Regions from separate parts of the Aeromonas enterica genome, predicted to be linked through region 1. Evidence: riboswitches for the same ligand, from Rfam matches in the RefSeq annotation. Region 1 holds a riboswitch; the other holds the start of a gene.
What was found. Region 1 has a riboswitch for thiamine pyrophosphate ahead of thiC (phosphomethylpyrimidine synthase ThiC). Riboswitches for the same ligand answer to the same signal wherever they lie in the genome.

Region 1 (16,127 bases):
GCCGCTGATTGATGGCAATCAGCTCCACATGGGGGTTGTGGGCCGCCAACCGCTCGCGGGCCAGCTCGGCCTTGGAGCGATTGACTGCCTCGGAATCGAACAGGATCTGGCGCGGCAGGTTGCTGGAATCCACCACGTCGCCGTCGGCGAGCCACAAGGTGCCCACCCCGGCTCCGGCCAGATAGAGCGCCAGCGGCGAGCCGAGCCCACCGAGGCCGATGATCAGCACGGATGCCTCTTTCAGCCTCGCCTGCCCCGCTTCGCCGATTTCGCTCAGCATCAGTTGCCTGCCGTAGCGCAGGTATTCAGCATCAGAGAGCATGATCGGCCTCCTGCTGCGTGATGGCCTGATGGGTAAGCGCAGAGCAGGGCTCATCCCCCGCCCCCACGGCCGCCAGCAGTCGGGCGGTGGCCCCCTGCCAGTCGTCGCTGGCCGTGATGGCAGACACTAGAGCAATGCTGCCCACCCCGCTTGCCTGCACCGCAGCAATGCGATCCTCGCCGATGCCGCCGATGGCGACCGTCGGCCAGTCGCACATGAGTGCCCGATAGCGTTGCAGCCGCACCAGCCCCTGCGGGCGGGACGGCATCTGCTTGGTGTTGGTGGGGAAGATATGACCCAGCGCGATATAGGAGGGCACCAGCTCCCGGGCCCGCATCAGCTCGAAGTAGCCGTGGGTGGAGAGACCGAGGCGCAGGCCGGCGGCCTGGATGGCGGCGAGATCTGCCGTCTCCATGTCCTCCTGCCCCAGATGCACGCCGTAGGCACCGGCGGCTATGGCCTGCTGCCAATAGTCGTTGATAAAGAGCCGCGCACCAAAGCGGCGACCGAGCGCCACCGCCTCGGCTATCGCTGGCGTAACCTGGGCGGCGGGCAGGTTCTTGATGCGCAGCTGGATGGTCTTGACCCCCTGCCCCAGCAGGCGCCTGAGCCACTTGACCGAGTCCACCACAGGATAGAGGCCGAGCCGATGCTCTGTCCGGGCGAAGGGGCCATCGGGCAGGCGAGCCTCGCTAGGGGGATAGAGACCAAAGCGGCGATCCAGGCTCGACCCCGCCAATACGGCGCGGGGGAAGTGCGCGAGGCTGGTCGGCCAGCCGAGATGGGCTATGGGGCCAGGGCCGGCCCCCACCCCTTGTGCCCCCGCCAAGCCTTGCTGCAGGTAGGCGCGCGCCAGCGTGATGGCGTCATCGACCGGGTGATCCTGCGCCACCACGGCGGCGATGGCGCTGGCGTAGCAGCAGCCGGTGCCGTGGCCGTGGCGGGTGTCGAGGCGTGGCGCCCCTAGCCAGAACTCGCGGTGCTCGTCCTGGTAGTAATCGAGGCAGAGCTCGTCGCTCCAGCCCAGATGGCCGCCCTTGACCAGCACGGCGCGGGCGCCCAGTTCGCGCAGTCGCGCCGCCCCCGCCCGCACCAGCTCAGGGCTGCTGGCGGGAATGCCGGTCAGCGCCTCCAGCTCGGGGCCGTTGGGAGTGATGAGGGAGAGACGCGGCAGCAGCTGCTCACGCACCGCCGCCAGCATGTTGGCTTCGGCCATGGGGGTGCCCGTGCTGGCAATCGCCACCGGGTCGTAGACCACAAAAGGCGCCGCCAGAGTATCGAGCCGCCGGGCCAGCACCTCCACATGGAGCCGGGTCGGCAGCAGGCCTATCTTGATGGCCGCCGGCGGCAGATCGACGCCGAGGGCGTCGATCTGGGCGCAGAAGGTCTGCATCAGCACGGGGTCGACCATCTTCACCGCCACCGAATTCTGGGCCGTGATGGCGGAGATGACGGAGCAACCGTGCACACCCAGGCTGTGCATGCTGTGCAGATCGGCCTGAATGCCGGCGCCGCCCCCCGAGTCGGAACCGGCTATGGTCCAGACGATGGGTCGGCTGTTCATGCCTCCTCCCGTGCCGGTTTGAGGGCCGCCGCCTGATGGTAGAGTTCGCTCCCCTTCTCCTTGAAGGTCTCCGCCATCTGCGCCATGCCGCTTTCGACCTGGGCCACCACCCGCTCCTGCTGGCCATCCATGCCCACCAGCTTCACCTCGACCGCTTCCAGGCTGGCCGCGTAGTCGCGCACGTCCTGGGTGATCTTCATGGAGCAGAACTTGGGGCCGCACATGGAGCAGAAGTGCGCCACCTTGCCTGACTCCTGAGGCAGGGTTTCGTCGTGGTAGGCGCGGGCGGTCTCGGGATCCAGCGCCAGGTTGAACTGATCCTCCCAGCGGAACTCGAAGCGCGCCTTGGACATGGCGTTGTCGCGGATCTGGGCACCCGGATGCCCCTTGGCAAGATCCGCGGCATGGGCGGCGATCTTGTAGGTGATGAGACCCTGCTTCACGTCCTCCTTGTTCGGCAGCCCCAAGTGCTCCTTGGGGGTGACATAGCAGAGCATGGCGCAGCCATACCAGCCGATCATGGCGGCGCCTATGCCGGAGGTGAAGTGATCGTAACCCGGCGCGATATCGGTGGTGAGCGGGCCCAGCGTGTAGAAAGGCGCCTCGTGGCAGTGCTCCAGCTGCTCGGTCATGTTGCGCTCTATCATGTGCATCGGTACGTGGCCCGGCCCCTCGATCATCACCTGCACGTCGTACTCCCAGGCGATTTTGGTGAGCTCGCCCAGGGTGTGCAGCTCGGCGAACTGGGCTTCGTCGTTGGCGTCATAGACAGAGCCGGGACGCAGGCCATCCCCAAGCGACAGGGCCACGTCATAGGCGGCGCACAGCTCGCAGATCTCGCGAAAATGCTGGTAGAGGAAATTCTCCTTGTGGTGCGACAGGCACCACTTGGCCATGATGCTGCCACCACGGGAGACGATGCCGGTGAGGCGCTTGGCGGTCATGGGCACGTAGCGCAGCAAGACGCCGGCATGGATGGTGAAGTAGTCCACCCCTTGCTCGGCCTGTTCGAGCAGGGTGTCGCGGAACAGCTCCCAGGTGAGGTCTTCGGCGATGCCGTTGGTCTTCTCCAGCGCCTGATAGATGGGCACGGTACCGATGGGCACCGGGCTGTTGCGCAGGATCCACTCGCGGGTCTCGTGAATGTTGCGACCGGTGGAGAGATCCATGACGGTGTCGGCGCCCCAGCGGGTCGACCACACCAGCTTCTCCACCTCCTCTTCGATGCTGGAGCTGACCGCCGAGTTGCCTATGTTGGCGTTGATCTTCACCAGGAAGTTGCGACCTATGATCATGGGCTCGGTTTCCGGGTGGTTGACGTTGTTGGGGATGATGGCGCGGCCGGCGGCCACCTCATCGCGCACGAACTCGGGGGTGATGTTCTCGGGCAGGCGGGCGCCGAAACCCTGACCCGGATGCTGGCGCAGCAGCAGCTCTGAGCGCACCCGTTCGCGGCCCATGTTCTCGCGGATGGCGATAAATTCCATCTCTGGGGTGACCAGCCCCTGACGGGCATAGTGCAGCTGGGTTACCCGGCGGCCCGGCTTGGCGCGGCGGGGCTTGGGCAAGTTATCGAAACGCAGGTGATCCAGCCCCTCGTCGGCGAGGCGCTCCTGAGTGAAAGCGGAGCTGAGACCATCGAGTTCCTCGGTATCCCCCCGCTCCAGCACCCAGCCTTGCCGCAGGCGTGGCAGACCGAGACGCACGTCGATGACCGCATGCTCATCGCCATAGGCACCCGAGGTGTCATAGACGGGGACCGGCTCGTTGGCTTCGAACTGCGGGTTCTCCTTGCTGCCGCCGACCAGGGTGTCGGCCAGGGCGATTTCACGCAGCCCCACCCGGATATCGGGGCGAGAACCTTCGATGAAGATGCGGCTGGAGTTGGGGTGGGCCATCCCCTTGAGGTTGTCGATAAAGCGCTGGGCGCTGGCGCGCTGCTCGCGACGGCTGGGGGCTGGCTTGCGCTGTTCGGAAACAGCCTGCTCGGATACGGCCTGTTCAGTGGCGGATGATACGGAAGTAGACATAGCAAAACTCTCATTAACTGGTTGAAGTTATGGGTGTTTGCTTGTCTGGAGTTCGAGGAGAAGATGAACTTGCGGCGGGGTGTTCACGTCAGGAGGGAGAGTGCGGGATGGATCTCCGCTGTGCTGTTCTGCCGCTTTCCTGTTGTCCTGCTTTGGGCAAGATGCTCCAAGGATGGACAACCGGACGGGACAGACTCCCTCCTGTGCGCCCTGACCCATCTCGGGTGATCCCTTCGATGAGCGGGAGAGGCTTGTCCCTTCCCCCGGCGCGGCAACCCGCAAGTTACCCTTGTTTCCCTTCGCAGGTGCTAGCCTGATCAGGTTCCACGGATCCCGAATTAACGGTCTCAGCCTCGCGTCGTTCGACGGTCGGCACTCCGACAAGATGGCGCCAGTATATACGGCCTGTTTATTTACTCAACCATGAATTTTTCACTACACTTGGGCGGTTCATTAACACAGGGATGGTGTTCATTATGCGCATAAAAAAATCATTTTTGCTCAGCCTTATCTTTCTCGGGCTGTACGGTTGCAATGGCAGTAGTGACAACAGAAAAACACTGGCTGAACAGCTCAGTTATGATCCTGCAACCCAAGTTGTTGAAAATGACATGCATGACTCCGTTTTTATTTCGGCACTGGATCTGTCCGGGTTGGACAGCAGCAAAATACAAAAAATCTCGTTCACCATCAGACCAAAAGATGGCAATTATGCCAAACCAGTAACAGCCACTTATGATTGGCAATATCTTGTAGCAAATGGCCTGTACGATGCTGCTAACAACAGGATCCAGCTCCCCATCTTTGGTTTATATAGTGCTTATCCCAATGAAGTAAAAGTCAATATTCAGTTTATTGATACCAGTAGCTACGCATTTCAAAAGACGATGATAACTGCAGACTATATAGACAGCATAGGTATTTATGACAGCGTTGGTATTAGCATCAAGCCGAGCTCGACTCCTAGCTACAGTTATTTTTATCTAAAAGGGTCAAAAAAATCGCCCATCATAATGGATGTAGATGGTGAGGTTCGTTGGGATGCTGATATAAAAATGGCTTCAGGCTCATCTGTTTTCATGGACAATAACTTCCTGACTGGCAGTACAAAAAGCAAAGCTATAGATGTCTTATCCCTCTATGGAAAAACAGATTCATTCACTGTTGATGGAACATCAATGGGTAGTGATGCCTATTTTCACCATAATATTGACCAAGGAAAAGTGGGTGTATTGATTGAACTGGATGGCACTGCCGGAGGAGCATTTAAAATAGAATCATTTTTAAGTGAAATAGACAGCAAGGGCGAAATAATAAAAGAATGGGATCTCGGTAAGATATTCTCTGAATATATGCTGCAGGAAGGAGATGACCCTAGCAATTTTGTCCGAGATGGCGTGGATTGGTTCCATATAAACGCAGCGACTTACGATCCTGCCGATGACACCTTATTAGTCTCCAGCCGCGAAAATTTTGTCGTTAAGCTGGATTACAACACAGGAAAAATCATCTGGTTGCTGGGGGATGAAACCAAACACTGGTACTCCTACCCCTCCCTGCAAAAGCTGGCCTTGTCACTCTCCTCCGGGCAGACGCCGATAGGACAACATGCCATCTCCATGACCAAAGATGGAAAACTGATGTTGTTCAACAATGGGAGAAGAAGTTTCAACAATCCTGCAGGCACCCCGACTGGCATAGACCTCGTCACCAGCCAAACCGCCATTTTCGATATCGACAACCAGAACAAGACGGCTCAGGTGGCCTGGAGTTTCGATGACGGTATCTATTCCGACATCTGTTCCAGCATCTACGAAGACAAGTTGTCTGCCCAAGGTGACTTTCTGATCAACTATGCCGCTGCCGACAACAGAAGCCGCGTCATCATTCAGGGGCTCAATAAGGATAAACAGAAACTGTTCGAGTTCACCTATCCAAGCCCGACTCCCTGCGCTACATCCTGGAATGCCATCCAGATCCCTCTGGAAAACATTCACTTCCAGTGACAGGAAGAGCAGCGCTCCCCGATGGCGCTGCTCTATCTATTCATCTTCCGGATTGGGGATCAGGATCTCGATCACCCGGCCCGTTTCATCGCGGCTCAGCACCAGTTGGCGACCCGGTTGCAGATCGGCGGGACCGCCGTTGAGCCAGCGGGTACCGGCATCGAATATGATTGTGCCCAACCCCTGCAATTGCAGCGAGTGACCGGCCACCGCGAGCAAAGGGGCCTCTGCCCGTCGCCAGTGGCTGGCCGACGCGGACTCTAGCGCAATATCCGTGAGGCGAATATGCTCGGCAACGCCGTTGCGACTCAGGATGGCAAGCCGCATGCCGGGGCTGAGCTCCCCTGTGTGGCGAACCCCGCTCAGACTTGCACTGCCCAGCTCCAGCTCGGCGCCCTGAAACTGCAGGCGAATGCCGTCGTTGTGTTCCAGTTCCACCAGCCAGAGCTCGCCATCGGCGGCCAGGGTGCAGAGCGGCAGTGCCAGCAACAGAAGGGAGGTGCGCGTCATAGCAATAAGCCCATGGTCAAACTCATGTGGAGGTTTAACTATGGATCTGAGCAGGCCATTTTGCCGGTAGACAAATGACGCTTATGTTCAGTCGTCCTCGCGGCAGCGACTCAACCGCATGCCGTCAAACTTGCACTCCAGCTCCAGCCAGCGGCCTTCGAAGGGGGCCAGGCTGTCATCCGAGGTGACATATCCCCAGATACGTCCCTGTGCGACCGGCCCTTCCAGCTCCATCTCATCGTTCTCCTCCAGAGCTTCCACCTCACGGATCACCCTCAGCCCGCCCTCTATCACCCCTTCCAGATCGACCCAGGTGCCACCGAGACCATCCTCGTTCAACCCGTCCTTGAAGCGGGTCCCTTCATCGAGCGTGAAGGGAATGCCGTTGACCATCAGCTGGCCCAGCTGCCAGGTGGTGCGACCGGTCAACTTGAACTCGGCCGACTGCGCGGTGCCAAGCGGCAACAAGATAAACAGCAAGAGCGCGCAGAGAGACTTCTTCATCGGGGATCCTCGGGGTTACACTGCCACACAGGATGGCTTGTCCAGTGTGAGACGAGCGTGAAATGCCGGTCAAAACCAGGAGATCAAAACATGAAAATACTGGTGGTGGAAGACAATCCCCAGGTGGCGGAAACCATCATGGATTACCTGGAGCTGGCGGGGCACAAGATGGACTGTGCCTATCACGGTCAGGCCGCACTGCAACTGCTGGCGCAGCAGCGTTTCGACGTCATCATCATGGATGTCATGATGCCGCGCCTGGATGGCCTGCGCACGGTAGAGCAGCTGAGAGCCGACGGGGTCGCCACCCCAGTGCTGTTTCTCACTGCCCGCGACAGTCTGGATGACAAGCTGGCGGGCTTCCGGGCCGGTGGTGACGACTATCTGGTCAAGCCCTTCGCCATGGAAGAGCTGGAGGTGCGGCTGCAGGCGCTGGCCCTGCGTGGCCCCCGCAGCGACATGGGGGCCCTCAGCGTGGGCGAGCTGACGCTGGATCCCGCCAGTGGCCGCGCCACCCGCGCGGGGGTCGAGCTCAAGCTCGGCAAGATCCCGTTCCAGATCCTCACCCTGCTGGCCCGCCGGGCCCCCGCGCTGGTCACTCGGCAAGAGGTGCTCGACACCGTCTGGGGCGATGAGGAGCCGGACTCCGACGCCCTGCGCAGCCATATCTACGCCCTGCGCAATGCCCTCGACAAGCCCTTTGCCACCCCCATGCTGGAGACTCTGCACGGCCAGGGTTATCGGCTGGTGACGCCATGATGGACGTCCTGCAGATCCTTGGCCTGCACGCAGGGAGTCAGTCATGAGTCTGCCCAGACTGCGCCGTCGCCTGATCCTGACCCTGAGCGGGGCCGGCATGCTGCTGCTGATCATCATCAGCCTGCTGATGGTGGTGGCTGAAGACAAGATGGAGGAGCTGAGCTTGCGTCACTGGCTGGAAGCCGAGGTGACCCGCTACAACGACGACTGGCTGCGGCTCGGCATGGCGGCCCCCGCCCCCAGCCCGCGTCAGTTCTCCAGCTACTGGACCCAGGCCGGCCGGCTGCCCGCCTGGCTCAAGCCCTATCAGAGCCCGGGCTTCTACGAACATGTGCTGGGGGATGAAGACAAACATTTCCTGGTACGGCCCCATCCGTCCGGCGAGGGGCTGCTCTATCTGGTATTCAACGACGACGCAGACGACTACCTTGACCCTTACGAAGACCAACTGCATCTGGCGACCCGACTGATTGGGCTGGCCCTGCTGCTCGCGTGCATCGGTTTCGGCATCTGGCTGGTGCGCCACATCACGCGCCCCCTTGAGCGATTGCGTCAACGGGTGGCTCATCTCACGCCGGATCAGGCGGATTTCGTGCCCGACGCCCCCTGGCAGGAGCTGCGGGACATAGAGCTGGCGCTGCTGACCGGCAAGCACGAGGTGGCCGCCGTGTTCGCTCGCGAACAGGAGTTCAGCCGCTTCGCCAGCCACGAGCTGCGCACCCCCAACATGGTGATCCAGGGATCAGCCGCCCTGCTCGGCAAGGTGACGGACCTGCCCGCCCCCGCCGCGCGCGCCACCCTGCGCATCCGCGCCGCCGCCGATGAGATGGCGCTGCTCACCGAGACCTTCCTGCTGCTGGGCCGCAAGGAGGCGGTGGAGCGCCCCCCCCAGCAGGTAGCACCGCTCATCCGCCGGGAGCTCGAGCGCCTGGCACCGCTGTTGCGGCGGGAGACACTGGATATCCGGCTGCACCTCGATGAGGAGAGCGGGGTGAACGCCCCCCTCTCATTGCTCGCCATTGCGCTCGGCAACCTGCTCAAGAATGCCCTGAGCTATGCCGAGGGGCATATCGAGATCACGCTCGCGGAGCAGATCCTCACCATCAGCAACCCGACCGCGGCAGCGCCGGATCAGATCCTGGGCTACGGCTGCGGCCTCACCATCATACAGCGCATCTGCGAGAAGCTGGGCTGGCAGATAGAGACCCGGCTGGAGGATGGCGTGTTCAGCGCCAGACTGGCGATGAGAGGGTAACGCGGCACAGGGCAGATCCCGTGTGCATAAAGCAATGATGCCACCTCATTCCCACCCCAGCGTCCCAAGGGAAAAGAAAACACCTTCCCGCTTGAGCCCAAAAGGGCAAAGCCCAGAAACGACAAGGCGCCCGAAGGCGCCTTGTGTTGATACCACGCTGCAAGCCGTCAATGGCTCATTCGGCAGGCTTGTTTTTGCGGCTCGCCTTGAGTTCGAGAAACTCGATGATCTTGCCCGCCACATCCTTGCCGGAGGCCGCCTCCACCCCTTGCAGGCCAGGGGAGGAGTTCACCTCCAGCACCAGCGGGCCACGGGCAGAACGCAGAATATCCACCCCGGCCACATCCAGCCCCATGATCTTGGCAGCCTGTACGGCGGTCGCCCGCTCTTCCGGGCTTATCTTGATCGCCTCGGCGGTGCCGCCACGGTGCAGGTTGGAACGAAACTCCCCCGGCTGGGCCTGACGACGCATGGCCGCCACCACCTTGCCATTGACCACCAGGCAACGAATGTCGGCACCGTTGGCCTCGCGGATATACTCCTGCACCAGGATATTGTTGTTGGTCTGGATAAAGGCCTCGATCACGCTCTCGGCGGCTTTCTGGGTCTCACACAGCACAACGCCGATCCCCTGGGTCCCTTCCAGCAGTTTCACCACCAGGGGAGCCCCCCCCACCATGGTAATGAGATCCGGCACATCGTAGGTGCTGTGGGCATAACCCGTGATGGGCAGACCTATACCGTGGCGCGACAGCAGCTGCATGGCTCGCAGCTTGTCGCGGGAACGGGAGATGGCCACCGAGCTGTTGAGGGCCATGGTGTTCATCATCTCGAACTGGCGCAGCACGGCGGTGCCGTAAAAGGTAATGCTGGCGCCGATACGCGGGATCACTGCGTCGTAACTCTCCAGCTCTCGCCCTTCGTAATGAATGGAGGGGCTGTGGGAGGCGATATTCATGTAGCAGCGCAGGGTGTCGAGCACCTCTACCTGATGACCGCGCGCCTGTGCCACCTCGACCAGACGGCGGGTGGAATAGTTTCTGGGCTCACGGGATAAAATAGCAATCTTCATGAAAATGACAGACCTGATAATCGGGCTGGAGAGTATAAGGTGCCACGGACTGCTGACAACGCCAATCCTTTCCCCTTACCATTCGACCTTTTGCAAGATCCCGTCAACGAGATTCAATGAGGACCGCGCAACTGCTGTTGCAAGGTCAGCAACAGTCTAACCTCCTGCAGACGACGGGCGGTCGTCCCCTGCCATCCCCCGACGGGAATGGGCGCCAGCAGGGTATCGGCGAGGCAGTCCCGATAGAGTAACCCCAGGTGATGCCAGCGATGTACCACGCCGTGGTCGTGATAATGCAGCCACTCCTGATTGCCGCTGCGAAATAGCTCTATGTGGCGACCATCAAAGAGATTTATACAGACCCCCTTTTTCTCGACCCCAGGCCCGGCATACTTGTCGAGCCAGAGTGTCAACGGCACACCGGCCGCCTCGCCCCTCAAGCAGGCTCGTCCTTCGGCGCTATCCAGATCACCATAGGAGATGGACTGACCCAGCCGATCGGCCACTCCCTCTGCTACCAGCATCAGTCGGTCGTCCCCGCCGAGTGCCACCAGCAGCTCACGGAGCATCGCCAACAGATGGGTGCCGATATCGAGGATGACCCCGTCAGGGTGGCGCAGGATCCGCTGATCCGGCTCACCGGTGGCAAAATTGAGCGCATAAGGATGCCCCTCGTCATCGATGCCGCACGGCTCCAGCAAAAAGCCCTCGACCGAGGCGACCTCCGCCAGCGTGACTGGTGTGATGGTTCTCGCCGGTTGAGACTGCAGTTGCCAGCTGGCATCCAGTCCGCCATTGAGCAACCGCTGGACGGCGTTGCGAGCCATCCAGTGATCCAGCGCCAGCACCCGCGCGGCGATCTGCGGCTCGGACAACAGCCGCTGCAGGCGAGCTTGCTGGGCCAGAGTCGCCACCACGGGCTTCTCCACCAGAATGAGGGGGACGTCGCTCGCCAGCGCCTGTTCAAGCACCGGCAGATGGAGCAGGGATGGCGTGGCGATGACCAGCCGATCGAGGGACTGCGCCAGCAGGGCCTCCAGGGTTGGCAGCGAGCTCACTCCCGACAAGCTGCGGGCGGGGTCGAATCCCCACAAGGCGGCATCGGGAGCCAGGCTTTGCAGTGCTGGGAGATAGGCCGTCTCGACGACGGCCCCCAGGCCAACGAATCCAATCTTCATAGCACCTCAGCTTGCTTGGGTCCGTTCAGACCTGGATCTGCTCCGTCGCGGCGGGATCAATTCAGATTCGGCCCCAACCAGCGCTCGGCTTCCACCAGCGTCATCCCCTTGCGGGCGGCGTAATCTTCCACCTGATCCTGCTGGATCTGCGCCACCGCGAAGTATTTGCTGTCGGGGTGTGAGAAGTACCAGCCCGACACGGCCGCTCCCGGCCACATGGCGTAGGATTCGGTCAGCTTCATGCCGATGGCCTGCTCGACACCCAACAGCTCCCAGATGCTGCCTTTTTCGGTGTGCTCCGGACAGGCCGGGTAACCAGGGGCCGGACGTATGCCGCGATAGTTTTCGCGAATGAGATCCTCGTTGCTGAGGTCCTCGTCAGGGGCATAGCCCCAGTGCCGCTTTCGCACCTGCTCGTGCAGGTACTCGGCGAAGGCCTCGGCGAGGCGGTCGCACACCGCCTGGATGAGGATGGCGTTGTAGTCGTCGTGATCCGCCTTGTAAGCTTGCGCTATGGCCTCCTCACCGATGCCGCCGGTCACCGCGAAGGCACCAATCCAGTCCGGCTTGCCGCTCTCTTTCGGCGCCACATAATCCGCCAGACAGTAGTTGGGGAAGCCCTGCTTCTCGCTCTGCTGGCGCAAATGGTGCAGCACCTTGCGCACTTCGCTGCGCGACTCGTCGGTGTAGACCTCTATGCTGTCGCCCACCCCGTTGGCCGGGAACAACCCTATGATACCGGCGCAGCGCACGCTCTGATCCTGCTCCAGCTGATCCAGCATGGCGTTGGCATCGGCAAACAGCTTGGTCGCCTCCTCACCGATGATCTCGTCCTCCAGGATGCGCGGATACTTGCCCGCCAGCTCCCAGCTGAGGAAAAACGGCGTCCAGTCGATGTAGGGACGCAGCACGGAGACGGACACGTTTTCGAACGTCTGCACGCCGGGCTCACGGGGGGCTGGCGGTTGATAATTCACCCAGTCCAGCTGCTGCCGGTTGGCGCGGGCGTGGGCCAGGGAAACCGGCTTGGAACGAGGCTGCTTGCGGGCATGCTGATCCCGGGCTACCTCGTACTCCTTGTCGATGCGGGCGACAAACGCAGGCTTGAGTTCCGGGTTGAGCAGGCTCTGGGCCACCCCGACGGCGCGCGAGGCGTTGGAGACATAGACCACGGGTTCCGAGTAGTTCTGCTCTATCTTGACCGCCGTGTGCGCCTTGGAGGTGGTGGCGCCGCCGATCAAGAGCGGCAGCTTGAAGCCCTGGCGCTCCATCTCCTTGGCCACGTGCACCATCTCGTCGAGAGACGGAGTGATAAGGCCCGAGAGGCCGATGATATCCGCCCCCACTTCCCGCGCCGTCTTGAGAATTGTCTCGCAGGAGACCATGACCCCGAGATCGACGATCTCGTAGTTGTTGCACTGCAGCACCACCCCGACGATGTTCTTGCCGATGTCGTGCACATCCCCCTTCACGGTGGCGAGCACTATCTTGCCGTTGCTGTAGCCGCCCTGTTTTTCGGCTTCGATGTAGGGTTGCAGATAGGCCACCGCCCGCTTCATCACCCGCGCAGACTTCACCACCTGGGGCAGGAACATCTTGCCCGCACCAAACAGATCGCCGACCACGTTCATGCCGTCCATCAGCGGCCCTTCGATCACGTGCAGCGGCTTCTCGGCGCCGGCCCGCGCCTCCTCGGTATCCTCTTCAATAAAATCCGTGATCCCCTTGACCAGGGCGTGCTCCAGCCGCTTGCCCACCGGCCAGCTGCGCCACTCCTGATCTCGCGGATCCTCCGCCTGGGCACCGGCGCCACGATACTTCTCGGCAATGGCCAGCAGATCCTCGGTGGCACTGTCACTCAAGTTGAGCACCACCGCCTCGACCTTAGCCTTCAGTTCGGCAGGAATGTCTTCATAGATGGCGAGCTGACCGGCATTGACTATCCCCATGTCCATGCCGTTCTGGATGGCGTGGTAGAGGAAGACGGCGTGAATGGCTTCGCGCACCGGTTCGTTGCCACGAAACGAGAAGGAGACGTTGGAGACGCCGCCCGAGATCATGGCGTGGGGCAGATGGGTCTTGATGTCCTTCACCGCCTCGATGAAGTCCACCGCGTAGTTGTTGTGCTCGTCGATGCCGGTCGCCACCGCGAAGATGTTGGGATCGAAGATGATGTCTTCCGGCGGGAAGCCCACCTGATCCACCAGGATCCGGTAGGCGCGCTGACAGATCTCGAACTTGCGGGCACGGGTATCGGCCTGACCCACCTCGTCGAACGCCATCACTATGACGGCGGCGCCATAGCGACGCAGCAGCTTGGCCTGGGCGATGAATTTCTCCTCCCCCTCCTTCATGGAGATGGAGTTGACCACCGGCTTGCCCTGCACGCACTTGAGGCCCGCCTCCAGCACCTCCCACTTGGAGGAGTCGATCATCACGGGCACCCGGGCTATGTCCGGCTCGCCAGCGATCAGGTTCAGGAAGCGCACCATGGCCGCCTCGGCGTCCAGCATCCCCTCGTCCATGTTGATGTCGATGATCTGGGCGCCGCTCTCCACCTGCTGCTTGGCGACATCCAGCGCCTCGTCGTAGAGCCCCTCCTTGATCAGCCTCTTGAACTTGGCCGAGCCGGTGACGTTGGTACGCTCCCCCACGTTCACGAACATGGAGTCCGCCGTGATGATAAGGGGCTCGAGGCCCGACAGCCGGCAGGCTACCAGCAGTTCGGGCAGAACGCGCGGCTTGAGGCCTGCCACGGCATCGGCCATGGCGCGAATATGGGTCGGGGTGGTACCACAGCAGCCCCCCACCAGATTGAGGAAGCCGCTCGAAGCCCACTCGCGGATATGCTCCGCCATCTCGCCCGCGTCCAGATCGTACTCGCCAAACGCATTGGGTAGGCCGGCGTTGGGGTGGGCACTGACACAGGCTTCGCTGATGCGCGACAGCTCTTCCACGTACTGGCGCAGCTCGTCGGGGCCGAGCGCGCAGTTGAGGCCAAACGAGATGGGCTTGACGTGGCGAAGCGAATGATAGAAGGCTTCCGTGGTCTGGCCGGAGAGGGTACGGCCGGAGGCATCCGTGATGGTGCCGGAGATCATCACCGGCAGGGCGTAGCCCAGCTCCTCGAACACCAGATCCACCGCGAAGGCGGCGGCCTTGGCGTTGAGGGTATCGAAGATGGTCTCGATCAGAATGAGGTCAGCCCCCCCCTCGATGAGGGCGTGGGTCGACTCCGTGTACGCAGCCACCAGCTGGTCATAGGTGACGTTGCGCTTGCCGGGATCGTTCACGTCCGGCGAGATGGAACAGGTGCGGTTGGTCGGGCCCAAGACCCCGGCCACGAAACGCGGCTTGGCCGGGTCTTTGGCCGTCCACTCATCGGCGACGGCGCGGGCCAGCCTCGCAGCCTCACGGTTGATCTCGGCGGAGAAATCTTCCATCTCGTAATCGGCCATGGCGATACGGGTGGCGTTGAAGGTGTTAGTCTCGAGGATGTCGGCCCCGGCAGCGCAATACTGATCGTGGATCTCGCGTATCACCGCAGGCCGGGTCAATACCAGCAGATCATTGTTGCCCTTGATGTCGGTATGCCAGTCGGCAAAGCGCTCACCCCGATAGTCCGCCTCACCCAGCTTGTAGCCCTGGATCATGGTGCCCATGGCCCCGTCGATGATCAGGATCCGCTCCTTGAGACAGGATTCCAGCTTCTTCTTTATGTCCGACTTTTTATTCGACTCTATGCTCGACACCGCTCGTTCCTCTTACATCCATGCAACTGCGTGAAGTTCATCCTAGCAGCAAACAAATCAAATAGAAATCTAGCCGTCTATCTGTCCGTAATTGCGGCCCATATACTCATAAATAGGTAATGAGTAACATGTGACCCCAGAGTACCCTATGCCCGTCCTCAATAGGGATACGTGCTTGCTGTTTACAAAAGAGAAAAATAACTATGAGCGTCTACTACACACTCTGCTTCCTGGCAGCGTTGGCGATCTTCATCGCCTTTGCCAATCAGTATGTTGTGAAGATCCAGACCACCATCGCCATCACCGCCGGATCCATGCTGATCTCCGCGCTGCTGGTGCTGTTCGGTAAGCTGGGCTGGTTCAATCTCGAACCCCTGGCCGTCAAAACCATGGAAAGCATCGACTTCCAGAATTTCCTGCTGAAGGGGATCCTGGGCTTCCTGCTGTTCGCCGGTGGTCTCGGCATCAATCTGAAGGCATTGCGTAGCCAGAAGTGGGAGATCACCATTCTCTCCATCGTGGCGACCCTGCTCTCCACCTTCATCATCGGCTACGGCTTCTGGTTCATCGCCAGGCTGCTGGGCTGGGAATTGCCGCTGGTCTACTGCATGTTGTTCGGGGCCCTGATCTCCCCCACCGACCCCATCGCCGTGCTGGCCATCGTCAAGAAGATGAAGGCGCCACCCCAGATCGCCATCCAGATCGAAGGGGAATCCCTGTTCAACGACGGTGTCGGTCTGGTGATCTTCGCCACCGTGTTTGCCGTCGCCTTTGGCGGGGTGGACCCCACCTTCGGCAGTGTGGCCGGCCTGTTCCTGCATGAGGCCCTCGGCGGCATCTTGTTCGGCGCCGTGCTGGGCCTCATCGCCCACGTGATGATCAGCGCCACCGATGACGGCTCCCTGGAGCTGCTGCTGACCCTCTGCATCCCGACCGCTGGCTTTGCGCTGGCCAACATGGTCGGCGTCTCAGGCGCCCTGGCCATGGTGGTCACCGGCATCATGATCGGCAACTGGACACGCCATTCGGGTTTCTCCGAGCAGAGCAGCCATCACCTGGATCACTTCTGGGAGTTGATGGACCAGTTCCTCAACGCCCTGTTGTTCCTGCTGATCGGTCTGGCACTGGTGTTGCTGGAACTCGCCTGGCAAGACTGGATCCTGCTGGTCATCGCG
Region 2 (16,127 bases), on a different contig from region 1:
GGTGCATGAGGCCGGCCTGACCCTGAAGGCGGGCTGCGGCATCGGTTACGATTTCTCGACCCTGCGCCCGCGCGGCGCCTTCGTCTCGGGTGCCGGTGCCTACACCTCGGGCCCGCTCTCCTTCATGGATATCTATGACAAGATGTGTTTCACCGTCTCGTCAGCCGGTGGTCGCCGTGGCGCCCAGATGGGCACCATGGATATCCGTCATCCCGATGTGATCGAATTCATCCAGGCCAAGCGCGAAGATGGCCGCTTGCGTCAGTTCAACCTCTCCCTGCTCATCGCCGAAGATTTTGTCAAGGCGGTGAAGGAGGATGCCCCCTGGCAGCTTATCTTCCCCTACACGGCCAAAGAGGTGGAGCAGGACGGTATTGCGCTGGACGATCCCGCAGTGGTGTTCTGGGCCGACTGGCCCAACAAGGAAGGGGTGGTCATCAACGCGCTGGGGCAGGTCGCCTGCAAGGTCTACAAGACCCTGCCTGCCCGCAAGCTGTGGAACGTCATCATGACTTCCACCTACGACTATGCGGAGCCCGGTTTCATCCTGATCGACAAGGTCAACCAGATGAACAACAACTGGTTCTGCGAAGAGATCCGCGCCACCAACCCCTGTGGCGAGCAGCCCTTGCCCCCCTACGGTGCCTGCCTGCTGGGCTCGGTCAATCTGACCCGGTTTGTGCGCGACCCCTTTACCGAGCGGGCTGCCTTCGACTGGCAGGCGTTTCGCAAGGTGGTGGCCATCTTCACCCGCATGCTGGACAACGTGGTGGAGATCAACCAGCTGCCTTTGCCCAGGCAGCGCGAGGAGATCACAGCCAAGCGCCGTCACGGCATGGGCTTCCTCGGCCTCGGCTCGACCCTCACCATGCTGCAGATAAAATACGGCTCTGCGGCTTCTGTCGCCTTCACCGAGCAGGTATCCCAGGAGCTGGCCATGACCGGCTGGCAGGAGTCCCTGCGTCTGGCCAGGGAGAAGGGCTCGGCTCCCATCATGGAGCAGGAGTTCGAGGTGACCGGCAAGATGCTGCGACTGCGCCCCGAGATGGCGGCCGATGGCATCAAGCTGGGTGACAAGGTGAAGGGCAAGGTGCTGCATGCACGCTACAGCCGTTACATGCAACAGGTTGCCGAAGTGGATCCCGCCCTGGTGGCCGAGCTGGCCGAGGTGGGTGGTCGTTTCACCCACCACAGCAGCATAGCGCCGACCGGCACCATCTCCTTGTCGCTGGCCAACAACGCCAGCAACGGTATCGAGCCGAGCTTTGCCCATCACTACAGCCGCAACGTCATCAAGCCGGGCAAGAAGAGCAAGGAGAGCGTCGACGTCTACTCCTTCGAGCTGCTTGCCTACCGCGAGCTGGTGAACCCGGCCGCCATGCCTTACAGCGAAGATGAGGCAAGCCGTCTGCCGGACTATTTCATCACGGCCGACGACATCAGCCCGGTCCAGCACGTGGACATTCAGGCAGCGGCCCAGCGCTGGGTTGACTCCTCCATCTCCAAGACGGCCAACGTGCCGACCGATTTCCCGTTCGAGCAGTTCAAGGACATCTACATGTATGCCTCGGACTCCGGCCTCAAGGGCTGCACCACCTTCCGCTTCAACCCGGAGGCCTTTCAGGGCGTGCTGGTGAAGGAGCAGGATCTGGAGAACACTCAGTACGAGTTCACTCTGGAGGATGGATCCGTCATCTCCGTCAAGGGGAACGAAGAGATCGAATACGATGGCGAGCTGCACACTGCCGCCAACCTCTATGACGCCTTGAAAGAAGGCTATTACGGTAAATTCTGAGAACAGATTATGGTCAAGAAGATCGACAAGAAAATCGTCGCCTACAAGGTGAAAACCCGGGATGAGCCGCAGGAAGATCTGGCCCCGCAGGATGACGTGGTGCATATGCACGAAACCGTGCTGCGCCCGGAGCGGCTGATGGGCACCACCTACAAGCTGAAGACGCCGGAGCATGTCTCCGAGCACTCGCTGTTCATCACCATCAACGACATCATTCTCAACGAGGGCACGGTTCACGAAACCCGCCGTCCGTTCGAGATCTTCATCAACTCCAAGAGTCTGGAACACTATCAGTGGATAGTGGCGCTGACCCGCATCATCTCAGCCGTGTTTCGCAAGGGGGGGGATGTCACCTTCCTGGTGGAGGAACTGAGATCCGTGTTCGATCCCAAGGGCGGCTATTGGAACAAGGGCAAGTATGTTCCCTCCCTTATCGCCGAAATTGGCAACGTGATCGAGACCCATCTCACCGAGATTGGCATGATCAAGCTGCCGAGGCTGGATGAGCATCAGCAGGCATTTCTGGCACAGAAGCAGGCCGAACTGCAAGTCCAGCAACCGTCAGAAGAGTCGCAGGCCGGCAGTGGTTTCCCGGCCAGTGCGGCGCTCTGCTACAAGTGCCACAGCAAGGCGCTCGTGCTGAAGGATGGCTGCATGACCTGCCTCAACTGCGGCGATTCCAAGTGCGGTTGAGTGATTGACCGCAGGCAACAGGTCGGTCTTGGTGCCGGCCTTTTTCATTGCTGCTTTTCTGTTCGAACGCACCGGCGGTACACGCGATTTGTTGCGTGATAGTAAAATCGGGCGTAGCGTTGGGGGTAATAAAACTGTCACGGGCGTGTGGTTTCAATGACATCTGAGATTCACACACGTGGCACCTTCAGTGCCAAGGAGGATGCTTATGGACAATACGGACCGAAAGCTGTTTATCCTGGATACCAACGTTCTGCTTCACGAACCCCTCGCCATCTACTCCTTCAAAGAGCATGACGTGCTCATCCCCATGACGGTGCTGGAAGAGCTCGACAACATCAAGGATCGCAACAAGGATGTCAGCCGTGATGCGCGGGTGGCCATTCGTGCGCTGGAAGACGTATTCCGCGATGCGACCCCGGATCAGATCACCCAAGGGGTCCCACTTGCGGGCGAGGCCAGTGGCAATATCTGCATCTTCAGTGACCACCATCTGCCCCAGGATGCCGAGGTGTTCACCGACAAGGAGGCCGACAACCGCATCATCAACGCGGCCCTCTATCTGCAAAAGCATGAATTGAAGCGCCAGGTGGTGCTGGTCACCAAAGACATCAACATGCGCCTCAAGGCCAAGGGCGCCGGGCTTGCCCACGTTGAAGACTACCGTAGCGACCAGCTGATCGACGATATCCGTCTGCTGGCCAAAGGCTTTCAGGTGGTGCCCGGCAGCTTCTGGGAGCGGGTCGGCGAGTGTGACAGCGAGACCCATGGCCGCGATACCGTCCATGTGATCGACTCGAACTTGCTGGAGGGGGTTCACGTCAACCAGTACTTGCTCGACGAGGAGAACTTCTTCGCCGCCAGGGTATTGAGCAACGATGGCCACAAGATCCGCATAAAGGATCTGGGCCGCGAGCGGCTGATGTCGCGCAAGGCCTGGGGTGTCCATCCCAAGAACGTCTATCAGGGCATGGCGCTCGATGCCTTGCTCGATCCGCACATCGATCTGGTGATCCTGACCGGCCCGGCCGGTTGCGGCAAGACCTTGCTGGCCATGGCGGCGGCACTGGAGCTGGTGATTGAGAAGGGGATCTACGAGAAAGTGATCGTCACCCGCAACACTCCGGAAATTGCCGAGAGCATCGGCTTCCTGCCCGGCACCGAAGAAGAGAAGATGATGCCCTGGCTGGCGGCGGTGACGGATACCCTGGAGGTGCTGCACAAGCAGGACGAGAACATGAGCGGCTCGCTCAGCTACATCATGGAGAAGGCCAACATCCAGTTCAAATCGGTCAACTTCATGCGCGGGCGCAGCATCCAGAACACCTTCGTGCTGCTGGACGAGTGCCAGAACCTGACCGCGTCCCAGATCAAGACCATCATCACCCGCTGTGGCGAGGGGACCAAGATCGTCTGCTCCGGCAACCTGGCCCAGATAGACTCCAACTACCTGAGCCCGGTGACCTCGGGTCTGACCTACATAGTCGAGCGTTTCAAGGATTTCGACGGCAGTGCCAACATCTTCCTGAACGGGGTGGTGCGCAGCAAGCTCGCCTCCTTCGCCGAGGAAAATCTCTGATTTAACTGACTGTCTTCATATGAAAAAGGGGAAGCCAAGCGGCTTCCCCTTTTTTGATCCCGTCGCCGGTTCAGCGCCCCAGGGTCATTGCCCAAGGTAGCGCAGCAGGCCGGGGTGATCGCTGTTTTGCAGGATGTCGGGTTTGCCCTGCAGGGCGATGCGCCCCTCGTCGACGAACAGCACCTGATCGGCGATGAGCTGGGCATCCTCCGGGTTGTGAGAGACCATCAGCACCGTGATTGCCTGCTCGCAGGCCAGGCGGGCCACTTCCGCCAGCATCTCCCGGCGCAGAGCGGGATCGAGCGCCGAGAAGGGTTCATCGAGCAGCAGCAATGGCTTGCCGCGCACCAGGGCTCGCGCCAACCCGACCCGCTGTTGCTGGCCGCCGGAAAGTTGCTCCGGCAGTCGCGCCAGCATGTCGCCAAGGCCAACCCGCTCTGCGGCCTGTTTCACCTGTGCCCGCTGAGCAGGGCTCAAACGCAGGCCAGGATGCAGGCCGATGGCGATGTTGTCGAATACAGACAGGTGCAGGAACAGGTTGTGATCCTGAAACAGGGTGGTGACTGGCCGCTCGGCAGGCCCCAGCGGCAGTAGATCTTCGCCATCGAAGCTGAGGGTGCCAGATTCCACCGGCACGAAACCGGCGATCATGCCGAGCAGGGTCGATTTGCCCGCCCCGCTTGGCCCTATCAGCGCGGTGATCTCTCCCTTGGGCAGGGTGGCGCTGAAGCTGACGCGCCAGTCCGGGTAGCTGGTGACCAGCTGATCAATGTTCAGCATGTTTTCCTCCAAGACCCCGCTCAACCAGCCAGAACAGGGAGAAGCAGAGCGTGAGCAGCAGCAGGGCGGTAGCGGCCGCCTCGGTCAGCCGGTAACTGCCGAGCTGCTGATAGAGCAGCCAGGGCAGGGTGGTGAGCTCCTGGCTGCCAAACATGGCGATGGCACCGAGATCCCCCAGAGAAAGGATCATGGAAAGCGCCATCGCCAGCGCCATCGGACGGCGCAGCAGAGGCCACTCCACCAGCCGCAGGCGATGCAGCCCGCTCACTCCCAGGCTGTCGGCCAGCCTATCGTACTGGCGTACCACCAGCTGCATGGGGGCTGAGAGGGTGCGCAACACATAGGGTAGCGCCATCAGGGCGTTGACCAGTACCACCAGCCAGGGGCCGAGGGCAAAGACATCGGTAAAGGGCATGAACATGATGAAGAGGCCGGTGCTCAGCACGACTGCCGGTATCATCAGGATCATGGAGCCGCTGGCTTCCCACAGGGCGGCGGCCCGCCGCTTGCGAGCTCGTACCCGCAGGTGACGGCTGGTGAGCTGCAGACCGCTGCCGAGCAGGGTGGCAAGGGTGCCAGCCGCCAGCGCAATCAGCAGCGACTGGCCGCTGGCCTGCCACAGCTGCGCCGAGGCCAGCGCCGTCAGCAGGCCGGGATTGAAACCGGCCACCAGGATCGCCAGCAGCGGTGGCAGGAAGACGGCGAGCCCCAGAGTGAGGGCAGCGCTGTCCATCAGTCTGGTACCCGGCTGGTGACGATCCGGTCGCAGACAGGGGCGATGGCTGCTGATCCGGCTGGCCGGCGTGGTCTGCAGTTTGTGTTGCAGCAGGAGCAGGGTGGCGGTCAGGATCAACTGCACCAGCGCCAGCCCACCAGCGGTAGCGAGGTCGAAGTCAAAGCGCAACGCCTGATAGACGGCCACTTCCAGCGTAGTGGACTTGGGCCCGCCCCCCAGTGCCAGCACAGTGGTGAAGCTGGTGAAGCAGAGCATGAAGATGAGGCTGGCAAGACCGGGCAAGATGCCGCGAATGAGCGGCCACTCCAGCAGCCGAAAAATGTGTGAGGAGCGCATGCCGAGCTGACTGGCGAGACGCCAGCTCGATTCCGGTATGCTCTCTATGCTCTGCAGCATGAGGCGCGCCGCCAGCGGCATGTTGAAGAAGACGTGGGCCAGCAGTATGCCGAACAGGCCGTACAGGTAGTTGCCGGGATCCAGCCCCAGGCCGCGCAACAGCTGCGACAGCCAGCCCTGTTTGCCGTGCACCGCCACTATGCCGAAGATGGCGATGATGACCGGCAGCACCAGCGAGAGGCCAAACAGCTTGAGCAACAGGCGGCGGCCGATGAAACGGCGCCGCGCCAGCGCTCTTGCCACCGGCATGGCGAGCCCCAGGCTCAGCAGGGTGGAGAGCAGCGCCTGTCCCAGGCTGAAGCCCAGCACATGGCGCAGATAGGGATCGGCCAGCAGGGTACGGGGGGCCAGCGAACCAGCCTGCCACAACAGGGCGATGAGCGGCCCCAGAGATAATAGCAGGATCAACAGGGTGGCTGCGCTACCTGGCAGCCACCAGAGAGGACGAACGCGAGCGCTCACTGGGTGACGGCTTGCAGCCACTCGCGGATCCAGTTCTTGCGATTGGCAGCCACCTCATCGCTGGTGAAACTCAGCGGCTTGCTGACTGTGATCATCTGCTCGAAACCCTTGGGCAGCGGCGCATCTGTCACCGGATACATCCAGTTGCCGGCAGGGATCTCCTGCTGGAAGGCGGGGCTTATCATGAACTGCAGAAACTGGTCGGCCAGCTTGCCCTGTTTGGCGCTTTTCAGCTTGGCGGCCACTTCCACCTGACGGTAGTGTCCCTCCTCGAAGGCGGCGGCCTGATACTGGGGCTTGTGCTCGGCAATCAGATGATAAGCGGGGGATGTGGTGTAGGAGAGCACCATGTCCGCTTCCCCATCGAGGAACATGCCATAGGCCTCGGACCAGCCCTTGGTGACTGTGACCGTCTTTTTGGCAAGCTCAGCCCAGGCTGCCGGCGCCTCATTCCCGTAGACCGACTTCATCCACAGCATCAGCCCCTGACCCGGCGTGGAGGTGCGGGGATCCTGATAGATCACCTTGATATCCGGACGTTCTACCAGCTCTTTCAGGCTCTTGGGGGGCGCTTTGAGTTTGTCCTTGTTGTAGACGAAGGCGAAGTAGCCGTAGTCATAGGGGACGAAGGTGTCATCCTGCCAGCCGCCCGGCACCTTGATGCCATCCAGCCTGGTGGTGTGCGGGGCGAACAGGCCGCTCTGCTTGGCTTCGCTGATGAGGGCATCATCCAGCCCCAGCACCAGATCGGCCTTGCTGTGCTTGCCTTCCAGCCGCAGCCGGTTGAGGATGGCGACGCCATCTTCCAACGCCACAAGGTTGAGGTTGCAACCGCACTCTTTCTCGAACGCCTGCTTGATCTTGGGACCGGGTCCCCATTCGGCGGTGAAGGAGCTGTAGGTATAAACGGTGAGGGTATCGGCCGCGAAGGACTGGGCACTGAGCAGGCTGGTGGCGACCAGCAGCAGGGTTTTCATCAAGTGGCACTCCCTGTTAATGATGAGGTGCCAGCGGATGAGGGCGCAAAAAATGAGCGCCATGCCTCAAATTCCTCCGCCAGCATTATCTGGATCAGGTACACGGGTATAATCTCAGCGGTAAACCGCACCCCGTTTGAGAAACGAACCGCATTGTATTAACGTTCTTGGGGGGAGGCCAGCACAATTGTTCCTGCGGGCCGCCGAGATGGCGTCAGCACAACAGAGGATGTTCGCGTGATCACCAGTACCAAGGAAAGACGCGCCTTCCAGCGCATGATAATCAACGCCCCCGTCACCGTCGTCCAGCAACAGCAAGTGCTGGAGGGGATCTGTCGGGATCTCAGCGCCAATGGCATGGGGATCGCCGTCGCCGAGCATCGGCTCGATGTCAGCCAGCCCATCCGGGTCAGTCTGGCAACCAACAACAACCTGTTGCCGCCGTTCGAGGCCCAGGCCCGCATCATTCGGGTACTGGAAGAGGAAGAGGGCCTGCTGCTGGCCATCGAGTTTCAATCCCAAGCCTGACCGGCCCGTCATGCTCTTCGTCATGCATCGACCAGCCCCGTGCTGGTCGATTTCATTCTGGCGTATTTCCCCTTGTTTTCATGACGGCCCCAACGGGCGGTATTATTTGTCCGCGCGAACCGGCTGAACGCTCAACTGCTTGCTATCGACCAGCGTCTGGCTGGTCGATGCGATCTGGCCCATGGCAAACTGACCCGGGCCGGTCGGTTCCATCAACAGATAGGTTTCTCCCTCCCAGCTCAGGGTCGCCTCACCCGGGTTGGCGGGCAGGGCCACCCCCAGCAGGGCGTGACCCGGTACGAACACCATGGCCTGTTTCAATTCAGGAAAGAGCTGAGCCAGCATGGCTGCCATCAGGGTCACCTTGCTGTCGCAATCCCCCCGGTTCTGCTCCAACACCTGGCGCGGGCTTAAGAAGCCCTTGCCCGAGCGTCCCGACTGGCTGTCGAGCAGCTGATAGGGGATGGCCTGCACGAAGTCGAGCATATGGGCCACCGTCTTCTGGCGAGCCTCCGTCTCTGTGGTGCCCGCCTGTTTGAGCTGTTCGGCCAGCGGCGCCAGCTCGCTGCGACTCTCCAACGCAATGCGCACATGATCCTGCTTGATGGCCGGCATGCCATCGGACGGAGTGAAGGGCTGGAAGTAGTGCTGCTTGAGCCACTCTGATTCCAGCTTGTCCCGTTGCTGGGTGAGCCAGCCCATGGCCTTGTTGACCTGCTCTGGTTGGCGCCCCTTGATCTTGAGCTCCATGTCGGGACGGGAGAGGGCGATCTGCACCTCGGGGAATTCGGTGGCTGCCTGTTGCAACAGGCTCTGCAACACGTCCTCCTGCATGCGGGTCGGCCGATAGGCGATGAGCGGCGGCAACTTGCCTGACTCCAGCCGGTAGGTGAGCTGCTGCGCCTTGCCATCCTTGTCCTGCCAGCCGACGTTGAGCTGACCGCCGTGGCTGTTGAAATAGGTCTGCCCGGCGCTGGCCGGGAGCGCGAACCACAGGCAGCAGAGCAGGAGGATGTTGCTCGTTCTCTTCATCAAGGTTTCCTCTCTGTGGCGCCGTGATGGCCAGCCATGCGTGGTGGGCGGCGTAGCCGGACAATAAAACAGGGATCCAAGGCTCCCTGTTGATTCTACTCGTTTTATTGCCGCTGGCGCGTCAAATCCAGCTCGGCTCTCTTGCACAGTCTCGAAGGCGCCGAGGGCGGCCTTGAGCTTGTGAGGGGGCCGCTCAGATCCAGCTCGGTTGCTTGGCCTCGAAGGCGCTGATGGCCGCCTCGTGCTGCAGAGTCAGGCCGATGGCATCCAGCCCGTTGAGCAGGCAGTAGCGGCGAAACTCGTCGATCTCGAAGCCGAAGCTGAGTTCACCGGCTCGCACCTGGTTGGCCTCCAGATCCACCTCGATCTGCAGGCCTGGGTGGGCGGCAACCAGCTGGAACAGCGCCTCCACCTCTTCCTCTTTCAGGCGCACCGGCACCAGACCGTTGTTGATGGCGTTGCCGTAGAAGATGTCGGCAAAACTCGGCGCGATCAGGGTCTTGAAGCCGTAATCCGCCAGCGCCCAGGGGGCGTGCTCGCGACTCGAGCCGCAGCCGAAGTTCTCACGGGCCAGCAGGATGCTGGCGCCGGCGAACTGCGGCTGGTTCAGCACGAACGCCGGGTTGGGCTGCAGGCCGGCATCATCCAGGAAGCGCCAGTCATTAAACAGGTGCTTGCCAAAGCCGATGCGGTTCACCTTCTGCAAAAACTGCTTGGGAATGATGGCATCGGTGTCGACGTTGGCGCTGTCGAGGGGGACGACGATCCCCTTGTGTTGCTTGAAACCTGTCATGTGAACTCCCTCTTACAGTGCGCGAATGTCGGCGAAGCGGCCGGTGACGGCGGCGGCGGCGGCCATGGCCGGGCTCACCAGATGGGTGCGGCCGGCACGGCCCTGGCGGCCTTCGAAGTTGCGGTTGCTGGTGGAGGCGCAGCGCTCCCCCGGTTGCAGCCGGTCGTTGTTCATGGCCAGACACATGGAGCAGCCGGGAAGGCGCCACTCGAAGCCTGCTTCGAGGAAGATCTTATCCAGTCCCTCGGCTTCGGCCTGGGCCTTGACCTGCTCTGAGCCCGGCACCACCAGCGCCTGTACCCCGGTGGCCACCTTGCGGCCACGGGCGATGGCGGCGGCGGCGCGCAAGTCCTCAATGCGGCTGTTGGTGCAGGAACCGATGAACACCTTGTCGATGGCGACATCGGTGAGCTTCTGGCCCGGCTGCAGGTCCATGTAGGCCAGCGCCTTGCGGGCAGACTGCTGCTCCATCGGATCTGCGAAGGATTCCGGTGCAGGTATGGGTTCATTGACGGCGATCACCTGGCCCGGGTTGGTGCCCCAGGTCACCTGCGGCGCTATGTCGGCGGCGTCCAGCACCACGTCGGCATCGAAGCTGGCGCCTTCGTCACTCTTGAGGCTCTGCCAGTAGGCGATGGCCTGTTCCAGTGACTCGCCCTTGGGGGCGAACTCCTTGCCTCGGATGTAGTCGATGGTGATCTGGTCGGGGGCTATCATGCCGGCTTTGGCACCCAGCTCTATGGCCATGTTGCACACCGTCATCCGTCCTTCCATGGAGAGGCCTGCAATGGCCTCGCCAGCGAACTCCACTACATAGCCGGTACCGCCGGCATGGCCGACCTTGCCGATGATGGCCAGCACCACGTCCTTGGCGCTGATGCCATCGCTCAGCTTGCCGTTGACGCGGATGCGCATGGTCTTGGCGCGGCCCTGCTTCAGGGTCTGGGTCGCCATCACATGTTCCACTTCCGAGGTGCCGATGCCGAACGCCAGCGAACCGAAGGCGCCGTGGGTGGCGGTGTGGGAGTCGCCGCAGACTATGGTGGTGCCGGGCAGTGTGATGCCGAGCTCGGGGCCCATCACGTGGACTATGCCCTGATACTTGTGGTTGAGATCGTAGAGGCGAACCCCGAACTCTTTGCAGTTGTCGGCGAGCGTCTCCATCTGGATGCGGGCCATCTCGCCGGAGGCGGCTATGTCCTTGGTGGTGGTGGAGACGTTGTGATCCATGGTGGCCCAGGTCAGATCCGGGCGGCGCAGCGGGCGCTTCATGGCGCGCAGGCCGTCGAATGCCTGCGGGCTGGTCACTTCATGCACCAGGTGACGATCGATGTAGATAAGCGGCGTTTCGCCTGCCACTTCACGCACCACATGGGCGTCGAATACTTTCTGATAGAGGGTCTTGGCCATTGCTTCTCTCTTCCTTGTTATCTGTTGTGCGGCTCAGATCCGGATGGCGATCTGGCTGCCCATCTCGGACGTGCTCTGCACCGGATGGCGGGCGCTGGCCTGATGCAGGTCGGCGGTGAAGTAACTCTCTGCCAGAGTCTGGGCAACGGCCTGCTCGATGGCCTGGGCGGCGGCTTCCTGGCCCAGGCTGTAGCGCAGCATCAGGGCGGCGGAGAGGATCTGGGCTATGGGGTTGGCAATGCCCTTGCCGGCGATGTCCGGCGCCGAGCCACCGGCAGGCTCGAACAGGCCAAAGCCCGCTTCGTTGAGGCTGGCGGAGGGGAGCAGCCCCATGGAGCCGGTGATCATGGCGCACTCGTCGGAGAGGATGTCACCAAACAGGTTGGAGCAGAGCAGCACGTCGAACTGGGACGGATCCTTGATGAGCTGCATGGTGGCGTTGTCTATGTACATGTGGTTGAGGGCCACGTCGGGATAGGACTTGGCGACTTGCGTCACCACCTCGCGCCACAGGATGGAGGAGGCGAGCACGTTGGCCTTGTCGATGGAGGTGACCTTGGCTTTGCGTACCCGGGCCGTTTCGAACGCAATCTTGGCGATGCGCTCGATCTCGAAGCGGTGATAGACCTCGGTATCGAACGCTTTCTCATCCGCTCCTTCACCTTCACGCCCCTTGGGCTGGCCGAAGTAGATGCCGCCGGTAAGCTCGCGCACGCAGGCGATGTCAAAGCCGCGATCCGAGATGTCGGCGCGCAGCGGGGAGAATTGCTCCAGACCTGTGTAGATGCGGGCCGGACGCAGGTTGCAGAACAGCTTGAAGTGGGCTCGCAGGGGCAGCAGGGCGCCGCGCTCCGGCTGATCGTTTGGCGGCAGATGCTCCCACTTGGGGCCGCCGACCGAGCCGAACAGCACGGCATCGGCCGCTTCACAGCCCTTGATGGTGCTCTGGGGCAGCGGGGTGCCGTGGTTGTCGATGGCGATGCCGCCGACGTCGTGGCGATCATACTCGAGGGCGAAGCCGAATCTGGCCTGCACTTTTTCCAGCACCTTGACGGCCTCGGCCATCACTTCCGGGCCTATGCCGTCACCCGGCAACACTGCGATCCGATAACTGCTCATACTCACACACTCTCCGTATTGATCTTGTCTGTTTTTGTGACGTTGCGTTCCATCTGTTCGGCCACCTGATCGGCGCGCCAGATGCTGTTGATCACATGGATCAACGCCTGGGCCGAGGACTCTATGATGTCGGTGGCCAGGCCCATGCCGTGGAATTTGCGGCCCTTGTATTCGGCGACGATATCGACCTGGCCGAGGGCATTCTTGCCTTCCCCCTTGCCCTTGAGTTCGTACTTGTCGATGCGGATCTCGTAGCCGGTGATGCGATTGATGCACTGGTAGACGGCATCCACAGGGCCATTGCCGGTGGCCGCTTCGCTGATGGTCTCCTGACCCACTTTCAATTTCACCGAGGCGGTGGCGAGCACAGAGCTGCCGCTCTGGACCCCGAGATACTCCAGCTTGAAGTGCTCGGGCTCCTCGTGGATCTGGCTGAAGAAGGCCAGCGCTTCGAGGTCATAGTCGAACACCTGGCCCTTCTTGTCGGCCAGGGTCAGGAACTTGCCGTAGAGGTCGTCGAGATCGTAACTGCTCTCGGCGTAGCCCATGGATTCCATTCTGTGCTTGATGACGTGGCGACCGGAGCGGGAGGTCATGTTGAGGTTGTTCTGGGTCAGGCCGATGCTCTCCGGGGTGATGATTTCATAGGTGTTTTTCGCCTTGAGTACGCCGTCCTGATGGATGCCGGAGCTGTGGGAGAAGGCGTTGGCGCCGACGATGGCCTTGTTCGGCTGCACCGGCATGTTGCACAGCTGGCTGACCAGGGCGCTGGTGCGATGAATTTCACTGTGGCGGATGTTGGTGTGCACCCCGAGCAGATCGGCGCGGGTTTTCAGTATCATGGCCACCTCTTCCAGCGAGCAGTTGCCTGCCCGCTCGCCGATGCCGTTGATGGTGCACTCAATCTGGCGGGCCCCCATCTGCACGGCTCCGATGGAGTTGGCTACCGAGAGGCCGAGATCGTCGTGACAGTGCACCGAGATGATGGCCTGATCTATGTTCGGCACCCGGTTAAACAGGGTCTGGATGATGCCGGAGAACTCGGTCGGCACCGTGTAGCCGACGGTATCCGGGATATTGATGGTGCGGGCGCCCGCCTTGATGGCGGCCTCGACCATGCGGCAGAGATTATCAATCGGGGTGCGGCCCGCATCCTCACAGGAGAACTCCACATCGTCTGTGTAGCGGCGGGCATGCTTGATGGCGCTGATGCCCATCTCCAGCACATCCTCGAAGCTCTTCTTGAGTTTGCTCTCCACGTGGATGGAGGAGGTGGAGATGAAGGTGTGGATGCGAAAGGCCTCTGCGACCCGCAGGGCTTCGCCGGCGGCATCGATATCCTTGGGCAGGGCGCGGGCCAGGGCGCAGACCCGGCTGTTCTTGATGTGGCGGGCTATGGTCTGCACCGATTGAAAATCACCGGGGGAGGAGACCGGGAATCCCACCTCCATGATGTCAACACCGAGCCGCTCCAGCGCCTGGGCTATCTGCAGTTTCTCCTTGACTGTCAAACTGGCCGCCAGGGCCTGCTCACCATCACGCAAGGTGGTGTCGAATATGATGACCCTATCTGACATGTGACTTCCCTCTTCCTAAGTTCGGTGACGTGCATCCTGCGGCGGCATAAAAAAACCCGTGCAGGGTGCACGGGTTTTTGTAAATTCCGGCTATGCCTGAGCCCGGCTACAAGGATCCCGCGCGACTGATCGCGATTAGGGAGAGTAGTAGTAGCGGAGCGGCAATAGGCATGATGACTCAAATCCTTCCAGTCGATAACGCTTTACCAATATCGAGATTTTTATGCTGTGTCAACCCGGACTCACAGGTTCAATCCGCTGGTTTATTTAATCGAATTGTAAAGGTGTGCAAATTTACTTGTCCCATATTCGGCCCTTGCCCGATTATCTGGTCATTCCTGCTGTACTCGATCACCTGCGCAATCAGATCGACTTATCAGTTTTTGCTGAATTATCTGAGGTATTCAATGGAAAAACGTAGACCTGGTCGTCCGGTCGGACGTTCTGACATTCGTGACAAGTTGCTTTCCGCTGCTCGTGAGCGTTTTCTCAATACGCCCTACAGCAAGGTCACTACCCGCGAGATCGCCGAGCTGGCTGGCTCCAATCTGGCGATGATCCATTACTACTTCGGCAGTAAAGAGGGCCTCTACAAGGCTGTGCTGGGCGATGTGGCCGAGCCGCTTGACCAGGCCTGGCATGATGAGACCGGCAATCGCAGCCTCAATGATCTGCTCAACACCTACTATCAGGTGATGGCTCCCAACAGCGAACTGACCTCCGCCATCTCCAGCGCATTATCGACCGAGAAGAGCCCGGGTCGGGATTTTGTGCTGAATCGTCTGCTGGAGCGCCAACTGCCCCAGTTTGACGCCTTGCTGGAGTCCATGAAGAACAACGGTGAACTGGGTGACAACCTGGATCCCGAGATGCTGAAGATCTCCTTCCTCAGCATGATGTGGCAACCGTTCGTGATGAAGGATCTCTACGAGCAGGTATTTGGCCTGACCGTGGATGAACACTTCATGGCCCGTCTGGCGGATCACAACTGCCGTCTGATGGAAAACGGTCTGCGCGGCACCCTGAACTGATCATTTGCCACGCTTGTCGTAAAAAAGGGCCGTTCGGCCCTTTTTTCATAAATCTGTTATCCCCTGTTCAACCAAGTGTCACCTCGTCGCCCTAGTCTGCACAGAGACTTCAGGGAAGGAGGGGTTATGAACAAGATCCAGCAATGGGACCTGCAGGTGTGCCGCATCTGTCTGCTCCACGCCTACAACCGGCCGCAGGCCAGGATCAGCCGGCTCATCTCCCGCACAGGTGACGGCCCGCTCTACGCCGTGCTGGCAGCCCTGCTCTGGTGGCAGGGGGAGGCCGAACGCGAGCTGGTGGGGGTGGCCTTGCTTGCATTCGCCATCGAACTGCCGCTCTATTTGCTGCTCAAGAACCTGCTGAAACGCCAGCGCCCGATAGGGTTGCCGGTCTTCATCACCCCTTCGGATCGTTACAGTTTGCCCTCCGGTCATACCGCCGCCGCCTTCCTGATGGCGACTGTGCTGACCGCCAGCTTCCCGCTCTGGGCGCCCTTGCTGTTTGTCTGGGCCGCGCTGGTGGGGGCATCACGCCTGTTGCTCGGGGTGCACTACCTGAGTGATCTGGTGGCCGGTGCCCTGCTCGGTGGTGGCTGCGCCCTGCTGGCGCTCGGCTGGAGTCAGGGATGAGGATACTATTTGGGGTACAGGGCACAGGCAACGGTCACATCAGCCGCAGTCGCACTCTGGCGCGGGCGCTGCGTGCCCGTGGTCTGGAGGTGGACTACATGTTCAGCGGTCGCCCCGCAGACAATTATTTTGAGATGGCCGAATTCGGCGATTATCGTACTTTCGCCGGCATCACTTTCGTCAGTCACGAGGGGGCCATCTCAGGCTGGCATACCCTCAAGGGGCTCTCGCCGCTGTGCTTTTGGCAGGACATGCGGGCCCTGGATTGCCGCGATTACGATCTGGTGATCAGCGATTTCGAACCGCTCAGTGCCCATGCAGCCCGTCGCTGGGGCAAGCCCAGCCTTACCATCAGCCATCAGGCCAGCTTCGACTGGCCGATCCCGCGCTGGGGCGAGAGCGGCTTCAATCGTCAGCTGATGCGCCACTTCGCCCCGGTCCGCCAGTCCCTCGGACTGCACTGGTTTCACTTCGGCCAGCCGCTGCTGCCGCCGATCATAGATCCCATCGCCCAGGCTCCCGATAATCAGCAGATCCTGGTCTATCTGCCGTTTGAGCAGACTGAGGCCATCGCGGCTCTGCTGTCTCG

Region 2: linked by a shared signal. The riboswitch ahead of thiB (thiamine ABC transporter substrate binding subunit) and the one ahead of thiC (phosphomethylpyrimidine synthase ThiC) in region 1 are both predicted to bind thiamine pyrophosphate.

The regions. Positions count from the first base shown of each region.
Region 1 covers NZ_JBSTYL010000003.1:356,294-372,420, forward strand. Annotated here, with positions in the region: gene ACW5XD_RS05770 (HesA/MoeB/ThiF family protein) at 1-322, opposite strand, end outside; gene thiE (thiamine phosphate synthase) at 312-1,886, opposite strand; gene thiC (phosphomethylpyrimidine synthase ThiC) at 1,883-3,916, opposite strand; TPP riboswitch at 4,193-4,306, opposite strand; gene ACW5XD_RS05785 (aryl-sulfate sulfotransferase) at 4,393-5,922, shown strand; gene ACW5XD_RS05790 (hypothetical protein) at 5,959-6,432, opposite strand; gene ACW5XD_RS05795 (hypothetical protein) at 6,520-6,936, opposite strand; gene ACW5XD_RS05800 (response regulator transcription factor) at 7,027-7,695, shown strand; gene ACW5XD_RS05805 (sensor histidine kinase) at 7,739-8,950, shown strand; gene rimK (30S ribosomal protein S6--L-glutamate ligase) at 9,126-10,022, opposite strand; gene ACW5XD_RS05815 (Gfo/Idh/MocA family oxidoreductase) at 10,136-11,200, opposite strand; gene metH (methionine synthase) at 11,257-14,952, opposite strand; gene ACW5XD_RS05825 (cation:proton antiporter) at 15,156-16,127, shown strand, end outside.
Region 2 covers NZ_JBSTYL010000041.1:1,421-17,547, forward strand. Annotated here, with positions in the region: gene ACW5XD_RS22945 (adenosylcobalamin-dependent ribonucleoside-diphosphate reductase) at 1-1,795, shown strand, start outside; gene ACW5XD_RS22950 (TSCPD domain-containing protein) at 1,805-2,488, shown strand; gene ACW5XD_RS22955 (PhoH family protein) at 2,697-4,067, shown strand; gene thiQ (thiamine ABC transporter ATP-binding protein) at 4,152-4,847, opposite strand; gene thiP (thiamine/thiamine pyrophosphate ABC transporter permease) at 4,834-6,441, opposite strand; gene thiB (thiamine ABC transporter substrate binding subunit) at 6,438-7,418, opposite strand; TPP riboswitch at 7,473-7,563, opposite strand; gene ACW5XD_RS22975 (PilZ domain-containing protein) at 7,656-7,946, shown strand; gene ACW5XD_RS22980 (transglutaminase domain-containing protein) at 8,049-8,978, opposite strand; gene leuD (3-isopropylmalate dehydratase small subunit) at 9,172-9,771, opposite strand; gene leuC (3-isopropylmalate dehydratase large subunit) at 9,784-11,181, opposite strand; gene leuB (3-isopropylmalate dehydrogenase) at 11,215-12,300, opposite strand; gene leuA (2-isopropylmalate synthase) at 12,303-13,877, opposite strand; gene ACW5XD_RS23005 (TetR/AcrR family transcriptional regulator) at 14,285-14,908, shown strand; gene ACW5XD_RS23010 (phosphatase PAP2 family protein) at 15,035-15,538, shown strand; gene ACW5XD_RS23015 (MJ1255/VC2487 family glycosyltransferase) at 15,535-16,127, shown strand, end outside.